Regions from separate parts of the Sphingomonas cellulosilytica genome, predicted to be linked through region 2. Evidence: riboswitches for the same ligand, from Rfam matches in the RefSeq annotation. Region 2 holds a riboswitch; the other holds the start of a gene.
What was found. A riboswitch is a leader RNA that binds a small molecule or an ion and turns the genes downstream of it on or off. The one in region 2 is predicted to bind cobalamin.

Region 1 (7,369 bases), on a different contig from region 2:
CGGTGGTTCTCACGTAGCCAGCCGTGCGCGGGCATCGGCTCCGCTTGGGGCACGAACTCGGCATTGTGGCGGCCGGTGAAGCTGCGGATGCCGGCGCAATCGGCGGGCAGCGGCAGCGTACCCGCGGCAAGCCATGCGACGTCGAGCATGCCGTCGCCGCGATTGACGACGCTGGCCGACAGCGTCGCCACATCGCCGGCCAGCGCGATCCGCTGTACCAGGGCGACCTCGGCGGCGGCGTCGACCAGGGTGACGGTCACCGCATCGTCTGCCTGTTCGATCGCCTCCACCACGAAACGCTGCGCGAAGGCGCGTCCGCCGCGATGCGCATGCAGCGCCGCGGGGCCGAACCAGCCGGTGCCGAACGCCGGCGCGACGGTCAGCGGCTGGTCGTCGTCGAGCGAAAAGGACGCCGCGGGCCGCACGTCCGCCAGCGGCGGCAGCCCCGCCGCAGCGACGCGCGGCCCCCACCAGCGCCACGCCGGCGGCGCCTCGCCGCGCGGCTCCAGCACCAGGCTGCTCGACGGGCCGTGGAACGCGATCATGCCGCGGTCATGCCGACCGGCAGCCCTTCGGCGTTGCGCGCGCGTACGCTCCACACCGCGGCGGCGGCGGCGAACATCAGCACCCCGCACAGCGTCAGCACGTGCCGCGGATCGCCGCCGAGCAGGGTGTCGTAGAACGCCCACATCGTGGCCGAGAAGATCAGCATCGGAATGACGATCATCATGTTGAAGATCCCCATGTAGACGCCGGTCCGCTCCGGCGGGATCGACCCTGCGAGGATCACATAGGGGTTGCCCATGATGCTCGCCCAGCCGATGCCGACGCCGATCGCGGGCAGGAACAGCATCCATTTTTCGGTGACGTGCGGCAGCCACAGCATGCCGATCCCGGCGAGCACCAGGCAGGCCGCATGCAGGCTCGCCGCGCCGATCCGCTTGGCGAGCGGCACCATCGCAAAGGCGGCGACGAAGGCGACGGCATTGTACCACGCCGCCATCTCGCCATTGGTCAGCACCGCCGAATGGAAGCCGGACGAGGTGGCGACATTGGTGCCGTACACCGACCGGCCGATCGCATAGATGACGTACGCCCAATAGGCCGCCATCGCATACCATTGGAACAGGCTCATCAGAGCCAGCTTGCGCATCGCCACCGGCATGTCGCGGATCGCCGCACCGATCTCGGCGAGCACCGCGCCCGGCGTCTTGGGCTCGGCGGCGATGCGTGCGCGCTCGGCGGTGGTCAGCGGCAGCTCGGGGACCCGGCGGATCGACCAGACGATCGTCCCGAAGCTCAGCGCGGCGCCGACCATGAACGCGATCCGCGCGGTATAGGGGATGTTGTGCGCGTCGACCCAATCCTGGTTCATCCCCGCCCAGACGAGCAGCGACGGGGTCAGGAACGCGAGCATCTGCGCAAGGCCGGTGAACGCCGACTGGGTGAGGAAGCCGATCTGGTGCTGGTTGGCGTTCAGCCGGTCGGACACATAGGCGCGATAGGGCTCCATGGTGATGTTGTTGCCGGCATCGAGGATCCACAGCATCGACACCGCCATCAGCAGCGACGACGACAGCGGCATGCAGAACAGCCCGATCGCGCACAGCACGGCGCCGACCAGGAAATAGGGCGTCCGCCGTCCCCAGCGCGAATCGGTGCGATCGCTCATCGCGCCGATCAGCGGCTGGACGAGCAGGCCCGTGATCGGCCCCGCCAGCTGCAACAGCGGCAGCGATGCCTCCGCTGCGCCCAAGTAGCTGTAGATCGGCGCCATGTTGCCCTGCTGCAGCCCGAAACTGAATTGCAGCCCGAGGAAACCCAGATTCATCTCAAGCACCCGTCCCAACGACAGCTGCGGCTTGGAATCAGGCATGCGCATCGGCGTCCTCTCTGGCGATGGGCCCGTCTCCGGCGAGCTTGCGCGGCATCGTACCATCATCCGCTGCAAACACAACAATCGATTGCAGTTATACTTCCTCTCCCGATGACAGCCGAATGGTGGAGGAGGAGGTCAGCGATGCCATTGGCCGGGCAAGACGTAGCTTGCCTCTCCCTCCGTCACGCCTTCGGCGCGACACCTCCCCCTGGCGGGGGAGGATCGGAGTGATGAAATCGCTGCAACGGCAGCACCAGGCCGGCGACGACCAGATACGTCGCATCCGCCATCCCGGCGACTGCCTGATTGAGGCGCCCCGCGGCATCGCGGAACCGGCGACCGAGCGGGTGGTCGGGGACGATGCCCATGCCGACCTCGTTACTCACCACGTATACCGGCACCGGCGCTCGGGATAAGGCCGTCAGCAGATCGGTGGTGCGCGCCGCGATATCATGCTCGCCGAGCATCAGGTTCGATAGCCACAACGTGAGGCAGTCAACCAGCACCGCGCCTTCGCCGATACCGCCGATCGCCTCGGGCAGCGCCAGCGGACATTCGACCGTCGTCCAGCGTGCATCGCGATCCGCGCGGTGGTGCGCGATGCGCTCACGCATCTCCTCGTCATGCGCCTCTGCCGTAGCGAGATAGTGCAGCGGCCCCGCATGCGCCTCCGCCGCACCTTGCGCCAGCCGGCTCTTGCCGGAGCGTGCGCCGCCCAGGAACACCATCGTCGCCATCTTGCCTTCGTCTCCCCATCGCCCTAGGGGCGCCGACGCGACAGGTTCCCAGAGATGGGATGAAAAGGGAACCCGGAAGCGAGCCGCGCTCGCCATCCGGGGCTGCCCCCGCAACTGTGACCGGCGAGCCTTTGCTCCTTCCGCGCGCCACTGGATGTCACCATCCGGGAAGGCCGGGCAAGGCGACGACCCGGGAGCCAGGAGACCTGCCCGTCGCGGTTGTCCTTCGTGCCGACGGGGTGTGCGGTGCGATCGAGGGGTTTCCTCGCGTGACGACGGTGTTGGGGGCGTTGCGTGGGCGGACCGGTTCCGGCTGCCGCGGCGTCGCGTCCCCGTTGTTGAACGACGATGAGGGAAACCATCGTGACGAAATACTCCTATCTGATCATGCTGCCGTGCATCGCGGCGGCGACGCCTGCATTCGCGCAAAGCGCGCAATCCACCACCGGCCTCGAACAGGCGGCCGATGCGGGCAGCGACATCCTGGTCACCGCCAACCGCGCCGCGCGGCCCGCCGATACCGTCGGCCAGTCCGTGACGGTGCTCGACACGCGGACGATCGAACAGCGCCAGGCGGTGGTCGTCTCCGACCTGCTCCGTCAGACGCCGGGCGTCACCGTGACGCGCAACGGCGGCGTCGGCACCGCGACCTCGGTCAACATCCGCGGTGCGGAGAGCGACCAGACGGTGGCGCTGATCGACGGCATCAAGCTGAACGATCCCTCCTCGCCCGGTGGCGGCTTCAACTTCGGCAACCTGCTGATCGGCAACATCGCGCGCATCGAGGTGCTGCGCGGCGCCCAGTCGGTGCTGTGGGGCAGCCAGGCGATCGGCGGCGTCGTCAACCTCATCACCCGCCAGCCGACCGAACAGCTGAGCGTCAACGCCCGCGCCGAAGGCGGCTGGCACGAAACGGGGCAGGGCTTCGCCAACGTGTCGGGCAAGGCCGGCCCCGTCTCGGCCAGCCTCGGCGGCGGCTATTACACCACGGACGGCATCTCCGCCTATGCGCCGGGCACGGAGCGCGACGGCTATCGCAACTATGCCGCCAACGGCAGCCTCGGCATCGCGCTCGCATCGGCGATATCGGTCGATCTGCGCGGCTTCTACTCGAACGGCCGCACCGATATCGACGGCTTCCCGGCGCCCCGCTTCGTCTTCGGCGACACGCGCGAATATGGCGACAGCGAGCAATGGACGGGCTACGCCGGCCTCAACGCCGCGCTGTTCGACGGACGCCTGCGCAACCGCTTCGGCTATGCGCACACCGACAGCAACCGCCGCAACTACGACCCCGACGGTACGCCGCAGGAAACCTTCTACGGCAAGGGGCGCAACGACCGCATCGAATATCAGGGCACGGCCGACGTCACCTCCGCGGTGTTCGCGACCTTCGGTGCCGAGCGCGAGGTGTCGCGCTTCACCACCTCGAGCTACGGCGGTCCGCAGACGCGCGGCCGGGCGCGCATCTTCAGCGTCTATGGCCAGCTGGCGGTGACGCCGGTCGCCGGGCTGACCGCGACGGGCGGCATCCGTCACGACGACCACAACATCTTCGGCGGCGCCACCACGGTGTCGGCGAGCGGCGTGTGGTCGCCCAACGGCGGCGCCACCGCCTTCCGCGCGAGCTATTCGGAAGGGTTCAAGGCGCCGACGCTCTACCAGTTGCAGAGCGAATACGGCAACGCACGGCTCGACCCGGAACGCTCGCACGGCTGGGACGCGGGCGTGACGCAGAAGGCGCTGGGCGGCGCGGTCGAGGCGAGCGCGACCTATTTCCGGCGGACCTCGTTCGACCTCATCACCTTCGTCTCGTGCACCGCGCCGCTCACCGGCATCTGCGCCGGACGGCCGAACGGCACCTATGACAACGTCGCGCGTGCGCTGGCGCAGGGTGTCGAGGCGACGCTGCTGCTGCGCCCGGTCGAGGCGCTGACCTTCAGCGCCAGCTACACCTATCTCGACGCCAGGAACCGCTCGACCGGCACCGCCAACTTCAACCGCGCCCTGCCGCGGCGACCGGACAACAGCGTCACGGTGAACGCCGACTACCGCTGGCCGTTCGGCCTCACCACGGGCGCGACGATCACCGCGGTCGGCGACAGCTTCGACAACGCCTCCAATGCGCGCCGCCTCGACGGCTACGTCATCACCGACGTGCGCGCCGCCTTCCCGGTCGGCCGCCATGTCGAAGTGTACGGGCGTATCGAGAATGCCTTCAACGAACGCTACCAGACGATCTATCAATATGGGCAGCCGGGGCGCGGTGCCTTTGGCGGCATCCGGCTGACCTATTGATGATCCACGCATCCGTCCTCGCCACCTTCACCGCCCATGGCGGACGGGTGGCGGCGGCGCGCGCGGCTTTCGGCGGCGAGAACTGGATCGACCTGTCGACCGGCATCGCGCCGTGGAGCTGGCCGGCCGAGACGGTGCAGCCGGCGCTCGACCGGCTGCCCGAACCGGATGAGCTCGCCGCGCTGGAAGCGGCGGCGGCACAGGCATTCGGCGTCGCCGATTTCGCATGCGTGGTGGCGGTGCCGGGCACCGACCTCGCGATGCGGCTGCTGGCGCCTTTGCTGGGTGCAACCCGTGCTGCCGTTCTGACGCCGGGCTATGCCGGTCACGCCGCGGCGTGGCCGCATGCGACCGCGATCCCGCACGTCACGCCGGATGCGGTCGCCGGTTGCGATCTCATCGTGCTGGCCTGCCCCGCCAATCCCGATGGCCGCGTCACCGATCCGGCACTGTTGCGCACGCTGGCGCGCGACAGGATCGTGGTGGTCGACGAGGCCTATGCCGATCCCGAACCGGGGCTCGCCGCGCAGGCGTCGGACCGGCTGGTGGTGCTGCGATCGTTCGGCAAATTCTATGGCTTGCCCGGATTGCGGCTGGGCTTCGTCATCGCCGGCCGGGCCGTTGCGGACCGGTTGCGCGCGATGCTGGGCGACTGGCCCGTCACCGCGCCGGCCATCGCGATCGGCACCGCCGCCTATCGCGACGCCGCCTGGCGCGCCAGGCAGCAGGCGCGCATCGTGGAGGCGGGCGCGATGCTCGACCGCCTGCTCGGCGATGCAGGGTTGGCGATCGTCGGCAGCGCGCCGTTGTTCCGGCTGGTCGCACATCCACGCGCGCACGACCTGTTTGCGGCACTGGCGCGGCATGGCATCCTGACCCGTCCCTTCGCCGACGCGCCCGACCGGCTGCGCATCGGCCTGCCACGCGGTGCCGCCGCGCTCGCCCGTCTCGCCGCTGCCCTGGAGTCGTTTTCCCGATGACCGATACGCCCGACGAACACGCCCGCCACAACGCCCGCATGGCGCGCCTTGCCGCCGCCCGTGCCAAGATGCAGGCGCGTCGCACGCTCGAACGCGGGCTGCTGATCGTCCACACCGGCAACGGCAAGGGCAAATCCTCCTCCGCCTTCGGCATGGCGATCAGGAGCATCGGCTGGGGGCTGAAGGTCGCCATCCTGCAATACGTCAAGGGCAAGTGGGAAACCGGCGAACGCACCTTCTTCGAGGCGCACCCCGACCTCGCGACCTTCGAGGTGATGGGAAAGGGCTTCACCTGGGACACGCAGGATCGCGCGCGCGACATCGCCGCCGCGCGGGCGGCGTGGGAACGGTCCAAGGCGATGATCCTCGATCCCGCGTTCGATTTCGTCATCCTCGACGAACTCAACATCGTGCTGCGTGACGACACGCTGCCGATCGACGAGGTGGTGGCGTTCCTGAAGGAGCGGCCGCTCACCAAGCACATCTGCATCACCGGCCGCGGCGCCAAGCCCGCGCTGATCGAGATCGCCGACCTGGTCACCGACTTCACCGAGGTGAAGCACCCCTACCATGCCGGGTTCAAGGCGCAGAAGGGGGTCGAATATTGATGCGCCGCCTGCTCGCTCTTGCCGCGCTGCCCTTGCTCTCCGCCGCGCCGCCGCACCTGCCGCGGATCGTGTCGATCAACCCGTGCATCGACGCCGTGCTGATGCAGGTCGCCGATCCTGAGCAGATCGCCGGCATCAGCCATTATTCGCAAGACCCGCGCGCGACCTCGATCCCGCTTGCCCAGGCGCGCCGCTTTCGCGCCACGTCGGGCACCGCCGAGGAGGTGGTGGCACTCGCCCCCGACATGGTCATCACCGGCCCGCACGTCGAACCGGCGACGATCGCCGCGCTGCAACGGATGCATATCAAGCTGGTGCAATATCGGGTGCCGGATACGGTCGCCGACAGCGAGGCGCAGGTCCGCGACATCGCGCGGATCGCCGGCCACCCCGCCCGCGGCGAGGATCTGGCCGATCGCATCGCGGCGGCCGCCACTCCGGTGCGGGGGGCACGCGTGCCGGCGCTGATCTGGCAATCGGGAGGACTGGTGCCGGGCGGCGGCACCTTGCCCGACGACCTGCTGACCCGCGCCGGCTTCCGCAACATGAGCGCCACCTATGGCCTCAAGAAATGGGACGTGCTGCCGCTCGAATATCTGATCGCCACGCCGCCGCGCGTGCTGCTGTCGGTAGGCGCGGCCGAAATCGGCGAGGACCGGCTGACCTCGCACCCGGCAGTGCGGGCGCTGGGGCAGCGGATCAGGATCGCGCCCTATCCCGCCCGGCTGATGAACTGCGGCGGGCCGACGATCATCGCGGCGATGGCGCGGCTGCGCCAGGTGCGCAAAGGAATGGGAGCATGACCCGGCTCAATCTGTCGCTCGTCGTCCTGCTGTTGCTCGCGGCCGCGCTGTCGGTCGCGGCAGG
Region 2 (7,369 bases):
CCTCGACGAACACCGGTTTCGGGCGGGAGACGGCGCTGACCACGGTCGGCACGCTCGCGTCATAGCGGTCGCGGATGCGGACGGTTTCGCGCTGCTGGAAGTCGACGCCGTCGAGATGCTCGATGAAGGTCGTCACGAAATGCTGGCGTGTCTGTTCGCCGTCGCCGACGATATCGATTCCGGCCCGGCGCTGGTCGTCGACCGCGAGGCGCAGCGCGTCGCGCTTGCCCGCCGCCAGCGCCTCGCCCTCCAGCTTCCACGGCGACCAGAGCGTTTCGGGCTGCGCGAGCCAGGCGGGTTTGGGCAGGCTGCCTGCGGTGGTGGTCGGCAACAAGGTCGTCATGTCGAAAAATACCTTTGTGGATCGCGGAAGGTCAGCGGGGGCAGCGTGCAGACCACCGATCGAGCGCCGCGGCATGCGGCTTGATGAAATGTTCCTCGGCGAAGCGGCCCTGCTCGATCGCCAGCCGGCTGCGTTCCTCGCGATCGTAGACGATGCGGGTCAGCGAATAATCCTGATAGGTGAGGCTGGGCCGATAGCGGGCGGCGGCGACCGAATTGGCGTTGTAGATTTCCGGCCGGTAGATCTTCTGGAAGGTTTCCATGGTGCTGATCGTGCCGGCCAGTTCCAGCGCGGTGTAATCGCCGATCAGGTCGCCGATATGGTAGAAGGCGAGCGGCGCGACGGCGTGGCGCGGCATGAAGTAGCGCACCGTCATGCCCATCTTCGCGAAATAGGCGTCGGTCGCGGAGACATCGTCGGTGCGATATTCCACGCCGAGGATGGGGTGCCCGTTCGTGGTCCGATGGTAGGTCCGGCTGCTCGACACGCTGAGGCAGATGACCGGCGGCTTGGCGAACCGTGTCCGATAGGCGGCCGAGTTCAGGAAGTGCTTGAACAGATTGCCGTGCAGATCGCCGAACCCTTCGGGTGCGCCGCCCTCCGGATGCCGGCGCAGGTGTTCGGGCAGCACGACGCTGAAGTCGTAGTCGCGGACGTATGACGAGAAGTTGTTGCCGACGATGCCGTCGATCCGCTCGCCGGTGGTCCGGTCGACGATGGTCGTCTGCAGGATCTCGATCAGCGGAAACGCGTCGGCGGGATCGGCGGCATCGATCGTCAGTGCCGCGGACAGGATCGTGAGTTCGACCGCGTAGCGGTTCCCTTCCGGATTGTCCCAATGCGCCAGCGAATTGAAGCGATTGTCGATCATCTGCAACGTGTTGCGCAAATTCTCCTGCCGGTTTGCGCCGCGCGCCAGATTGGCGAAATTGGTGGTGGTGCGCGTGTTGTCGGCGGGGCGATAGCCCTCGTCGAACGGGATGCTGCCGATCGTGAACGTGAAGCCGCTATTCGTCATGACTCACCTGCACTGTGCAGACGGGTGAGCCGCAGGATAGAGCGCGCGAGGCACGGGCAAGCCCGTGCCGACACGCACGTGTCGCGGACCTTGCGTCAAGCGCGATCCACCGGAGGAACCCCCGTCCGAGGAACGTTATGGCGTCGAAAGGCAGGTCTCCTGGCTCACGGGTCAATGCGGTGGTTCCGGCCTTCCCGAGCCTCTTGCGGAGGCTCAGTGACACGAAATGGGACCATCGCTCGCCGCTTACAGTTGCGGGGGCAGCGCCGGATTCCGCCCTGCAAGAGCGCCACCGGCTTCCCGTCTTAGCCCCGCCGTCACGCCTGAGGCGGGGAACCTCGACCCGCGCCTTCAACACCAGCCCGGCGGGACTGTCAATCGGGATATAAAGATTTCTTTATATGAGGTGCGGCGCTTGGTCGACCGATCTCCAGGTCCCCCGGTTCCCGCTGTCGCAAGATAATTTTCGATCCATGTTACGGGTTTGCGACACCCGATTGTCTTACCCAGGGCCGGGTATGTCCAAAACGGACGGCCGGCGCGGGAAATGGGGGAGCATCGCATGAGGGTTCGCGTCGCCATCGCACTGCTGGTCGGCACCAGTGCGCCGGCCATGGCTGCACAGGCACAGGCACAGGCATCAACGGCCACCGCCACGGCAAAGGTCCGCTTCAACATCCCGGCGGGCACGCTCAAGGCCGCGCTCGACGAATGGGCGGCGCAGTCCAAGCGCCAAATCATCTATTCGGCCGACGAGATCGCCGACGGCCGGACGAAGGGGTTCAAGGGCGTGGCGACGCCGGACCTCGTGCTGATCCGCCTGCTGTTGCAGACCGGCTTCTTCGCGCAGACGGACCCTTCGGGCGCGATCGCGATCATCAAGCGGCCCAAAGAGATCGCCTCGATGGATGCGACCCCCGACATCCTGGTGACGGGCCGGCGCGACTGGTCGCTGAACACGGGCATCGAGCGCACGGAAAACGACAGCCAGCCGTTCATCGTGCTGACGTCCGAGGATATCAAGCGCTCGGGCGCGCCGGATCTGGAGACGTTCCTGCGCAACCAGCTGACGGTGAACAACAGCGCGGGTACGGCCAGCCAGGCCGGGCTCGACAATCCGCTGAACCGCGAGGCGAGGGGGCTGTCGCAGGTCAACCTGCGCGGTCTCGGATCGCGCGAAACGCTGATCCTGGTCGACGGCCGCCGCCAGCCCGGCGTCAATCTGGGTAACGGGACGTTCGGCCAGGCGCAGATCACCGGTATTCCACTGGCGTCGATCGAGCGGATCGAGGTGCTCGCATCGTCCGCCTCCTCGATCTACGGCAGCGGCGCCAGCGGCGGTGCGATCAACATCGTGCTGAAGCATGCTTACTCCGGTGGCGAGCTGACCGCGACCTATTCGAACACCGACGATTTCGTGGCCGGTACGGGGCGAATCGACCTGTCGCTGGCGAAGACGCTGGAAGGCGGCCGGACCAACATCAGCTTCGGGGGCAATTGGCGCAAGGCGCTTCCCGTTCTGTACCGCGACCGTATCGGGATCCGTAACGACAATGTCGCCGAGACGATCCGGCTGACCGGCAAAAATCCGTTCGGCGCGATTATTCCACCCGGCGCCACCCCGAACTTCCGAAATCTCACCCGCAGCACGGACGGAAGGCCGGCGCCCTTGCGGCTCAAGCCACAATATGGCGGTGCCGTGCTGAGCAGCGGCATCGGCTATGTGCCTGAGGGGTACCGCGGGGTGCTGCTGGACGGCGTCACACCGCTACTGGCCAATATCGGCAGTATCAACCTGGAGGCACCGGCCGGCACGACGAACGGCGGTCTCGATGCACCACTGATCTACGGCGGCGAAAACTACAGCGGCCTGCTGACCGTCCGGCGTAACATGAACGACTGGATGACGCTTTACCTTCAGGGGCAATATAGCGAAAACCGGTCGGTCTCCTTCGTCAGTCGGGGCGCCAATATCGTCGATCTGGCGGCCAATGCGCCAAACAACCCGTTCACCACCCGAATCCAGGTTTTGGGGCCGAATTTCGGTGATATCCAGCGGTTCGACAACACCTTGAAGCAATGGAGTGTGGTAGGTGGCGGCATCTTCAAGCTGCCGTACGCATGGCAGGCCAATATCGACGTTTCATATGCGCGCAGCCGCTATACCATTCCGGACTACCCGCCGTTCGTGGCGCAATCGACGCGAGACGCATTGGCAGACGGAACGATCAATTATCTGCAGGATGTTACGGCCAATCCTTTTCCTGTCGTGTATAACACGGGCTTCAACTACAGAAACGCGCCGCAACTCTCGTCCAACCTGACGACGTCGCTGCGGCTGTCCGGGCCGTTGCCGATCAAGCTGCCGGGCGGCAAGATCCAGGTGACCGTGAACGGCGAACGGTCCGAGGACCGGCTGGGAGAAGCCGTCCGCTCGGCGGGTTTGTTCGGGTATTTCATCGCCTATCAGCCGAAGGCGAGCTACAAGCTCTGGTCAGGCTATGGCGAGGTCGCGTTTCCGATCATCTCACCAGCGAACGACATCCGGTTCGTCAAGTTGTTCGACATCCGCGTGTCGGGTCGCGGCGAATATTACGATGCCAGCGGCGCTTCCGAACTTTTCACGTGTTACGCCGGCCTCGCAATCCCTACCGCGGCGGACTATGCCGCCTGTCCTCCGGCAGGATATAAAAGTGGTGTGGGTGAATCGCAGCGATCCCACATCGACCCGATGGTCAGTTTCCGCTGGCAGCCGGTCGGCGACGTGATGTTCCGCGCCTCCTACGGCACCGGGTATCTGCCGCCGACGCTGACGCAGTTCAGCAAGCAAACCGGCCCGCTTGAGGTCACCCTCGTCGATCCATTGCGTGGGTTCGAGCGGGTCGAGAACGCCGACGGCTTCATCGAGGCGAGTTACGGCGGTAATCCCCAGGTGAAGCCGGAGACATCCAAAACGATTACGGCGGGTGTCATCCTGACGCCGCGTGTCATTCCGAACCTGCGCTTCTCAGCGGATTGGACGCGGATCACGAAGAGCAACAACTTTTTCGCGCCGATCGCGTTTCAGTATGCCGCGCGCTCCTTCAACGGCAAGCTGGAAGGCGCGACTGCCGAACTCTTCCGGTTCCTCGAACTCTATCCGGATCGCGTCAGACGTGGGCCGGCATCTGGTGGATATGCGGTCGGGCCTATCACCTACCTCGACCTGTCGCTCTCCAATTTCGTCGGGACGCGGGTGGAGTCCGTCGACTTTCAGCTGGATTATTGGTTCAACCTGTTTGGCGGGCGGGTCGACCTCCAAGGCGCAGCGACCTGGAACCGACAATTGGAAGTCGAAGGCTTCCCCGGAGAAATCGTGAGCTACCTGGGCGTGTCGGGCGGCCAGTCGGCCATCGCGGGCGGGTACGGCGCCTTGCCGTGGCGCGGGAACGCCACGGTTCGCTGGACTAAGAACTCCTTCTCCATCGGCGTTCAGACCTTAGTGTTCGACCGTTACTATCTGAACACCAAGCGCTCATATGACGATACGCAGGGATCGGCGTATGTTCCGGCGCAGACCTATCAGAACCTGATGGTGTCCTACGCCTACGACAACGGCATCACGTTGCGTGCGATCGTCAACAACGTGCTCGATAAGCGGCCGCCGCGCGACACCAGCAGCTCCCCGCTGTTCTACAGCCGGTACGGCGACCCGCTCGGGCGCAATTTCCAGCTGTCGGTCACCAAGGCGTTCTGACGTTGCCCGGTCCGCGATCGAGGTTGGGATGATGCTGCGTACGATGCTCCTGGCCGGCGCCGCGGCGGCGCTGGCGTTTCATCCCGTCGTGGCGGCGTCGCGATCGGCCCTGTCCCTTCATACGGAAGCGGCTGGGCCGGTGGCGCCCGCCGACCTCGCGGCGCTGGTGGCCGATTATACGATCCCGTACCAGAGCTTTACCCTGGCCAACGGGCTGCGGGTGATCGTGATGACCGATCGCTCCGCCCCGCTGGTCTACACCTCGATCATGTACGATGTCGGGTCGGCCGACGAGCCGGAGGGAAGGAGCGGCTTTGCGCATCTGTTCGAACATCTGATGTTCAACGGCAGCGAGAATGTGCCGGGCGATTATTTCGCCCCGCTCCGCAACGCCGGGGTGGTGGGCATCAACGGCACGACCAGCTACGATTATACGAAGTATCACGAAACGGTACCGACGGGCAGCCTCGATCGCGTGCTGTTCATGGAAGGCGACCGCATGGGCCACCTGCTCGGCGCGCTGACCCAGGCGACGCTCGACGAGCAGCGCGGCGTCGTCCAGAACGAGAAGCGCGAGAAGGACAACCTGCCGGGCAGCATCGGCGAGTATATGCTCCGCGCCGCCCTCTATCCCAAGGGGCATCCCTACGGCCATGCGCCCGTGGGGTCGATGAAGGACCTGAACGCCGCGTCGATCGAGGACGTGCGCCGCTGGTTCCGGGACCATTACGGCCCCAACAACGCGACGATGATCCTTGCCGGCGATATCGACCTCGCCACCGCGAAGGCGAAGGTCGATCGGTATTTCGGCGATATCCCGCGGGGCAGGGATGCGCCCCCGCCCACCGCTACGCCGCCGGTGCTGGCGGCGGCGATCGACCGGACGCTGACCGCTCCCGTCACGGAAACGACGATCCTGCGGGTGTGGCCGGGACCTGGCATCGGCAGTGCGGACGGCGCCGCGCTGTCCGCGGCGGCCGAACTGATGACCGGCATCGATGGCGCTCCGCTGGAGGAGGCGCTGGTCGAGCGGGACAAGCTGTTCTCCTGGATCGTCGCGCGCAACGACCAGACGCGTGGCGGCGCCGAATTCAGCATCCGCGGCGGCGTGCGTGAGGGGGTGGATCCGCAGGTCGCCGGGCGCGCGCTGGACACGCTGATCGCCGAATTCCTGCGGAGGCCGCCCGCCGCGGATGCACTGCGGCGCTACAAGAGCGCCTTCATCATCCCGACGATCCGCATCAACGAGGGAATGGAGGCGCGCGCCGACCTGCTGTTGCGGGCGGCGGTGTTCAGGGGATCGGCTGGTGCGTACAAGCAGGAACTGGAGCAGGCGCTGAACCTGACGCCCGGGGATGTTGCGGCTGCCGCCCGCAAGTGGCTGACCCGTCCCGGTTATCGGATGGTCATGACACCCGGTCCCCGCATGACGCCGCCGGGCGACGAGATCGCCGGTGCGGGCAGCGCCGCCACGGCGGCGGCCGCTGCGGCTGTCCCGCCTGTCGGCCGGCAGGCAGAGCCTCGTTCCGGCGCTCGTGGTGCGCTGCCCGCCATCGGCGAGCCCGGCAAGCTGCATTTCCCCGACATCCAGCACGCGGTGCTGAAGAACGGCATCCCCGTCGTCTACGTGCCGTCGCAAAGCCTGCCGTTCACGCAACTCATCCTCGCCTTTCCGGCCGGCAGGGTGGATGCGGCGGTCGACAAGCCGGAGGCGTTCGACTGGATGTTCAGCCTGCTCAACCAGGGCGCGGCGGGTCATGACCGGCATTGGTTCGATCAGCAGCGCGAATTGACCGGAGTCGACGTCGGCGGCGGTGCCGACGATGACGGGGTCCACTCTGCGCTGTTCGCCGGTGGGCCGACAGCCAGTTTCGGCCGGGTGCTGGACACGGCGATGATGATGCTGACGCAGCCGGATTTTCCTGTCGACCGGATCGAGGATCGGCGGCAGCAGAACCTGGCCGCGCTGGCGGCGGTGCCGACGTCCGCGCAGATGCTCGCCAATACGGCATTGGCGCGTGCGCTGGCGCCGGGGTCATCCGCGGCCAGGCTCGCCGCGATCCCGACGCCGGAACGGATCAAGAGCATTACGCGGGCCGACCTGCAGGCCGCGTTCCAGCGCTGGGTCCGGCCGCAGGGAGCCAGGATCTTCGTCGTGTCCAACGCGCCGCTGTCCACGCTGCTCCCGCAGATGAACGCGACGCTCGGCCGGTGGACGGGGGCCGATGCGCCTGCGGGCAAGCCGGTGCCGCGCGTTCTGCCGACCGCCAGC

Region 1: it holds a riboswitch for cobalamin, as region 2 does, so the genes downstream of both, ACTZQ5_RS11970 (TonB-dependent receptor plug domain-containing protein) here and ACTZQ5_RS12330 (DUF1852 domain-containing protein) in region 2, are expected to answer to the same signal.

The regions. Positions count from the first base shown of each region.
Region 1 is NZ_JBQRTT010000007.1:100,706-108,074, forward strand. It holds gene ACTZQ5_RS11955 (alpha-galactosidase) at 1-545, opposite strand, end outside; gene ACTZQ5_RS11960 (MFS transporter) at 542-1,882, opposite strand; gene cobU (bifunctional adenosylcobinamide kinase/adenosylcobinamide-phosphate guanylyltransferase) at 2,062-2,616, opposite strand; cobalamin riboswitch at 2,642-2,844, shown strand; gene ACTZQ5_RS11970 (TonB-dependent receptor plug domain-containing protein) at 3,004-4,914, shown strand; gene ACTZQ5_RS11975 (aminotransferase class I/II-fold pyridoxal phosphate-dependent enzyme) at 4,914-5,894, shown strand; gene cobO (cob(I)yrinic acid a,c-diamide adenosyltransferase) at 5,891-6,502, shown strand; gene ACTZQ5_RS11985 (ABC transporter substrate-binding protein) at 6,502-7,305, shown strand; gene ACTZQ5_RS11990 (FecCD family ABC transporter permease) at 7,302-7,369, shown strand, end outside.
Region 2 is NZ_JBQRTT010000008.1:37,054-44,422, forward strand. It holds gene ACTZQ5_RS12325 (methionine synthase) at 1-343, opposite strand, end outside; gene ACTZQ5_RS12330 (DUF1852 domain-containing protein) at 375-1,361, opposite strand; cobalamin riboswitch at 1,494-1,717, opposite strand; gene ACTZQ5_RS12335 (TonB-dependent receptor domain-containing protein) at 1,924-5,097, shown strand; gene ACTZQ5_RS12340 (M16 family metallopeptidase) at 5,129-7,369, shown strand, end outside.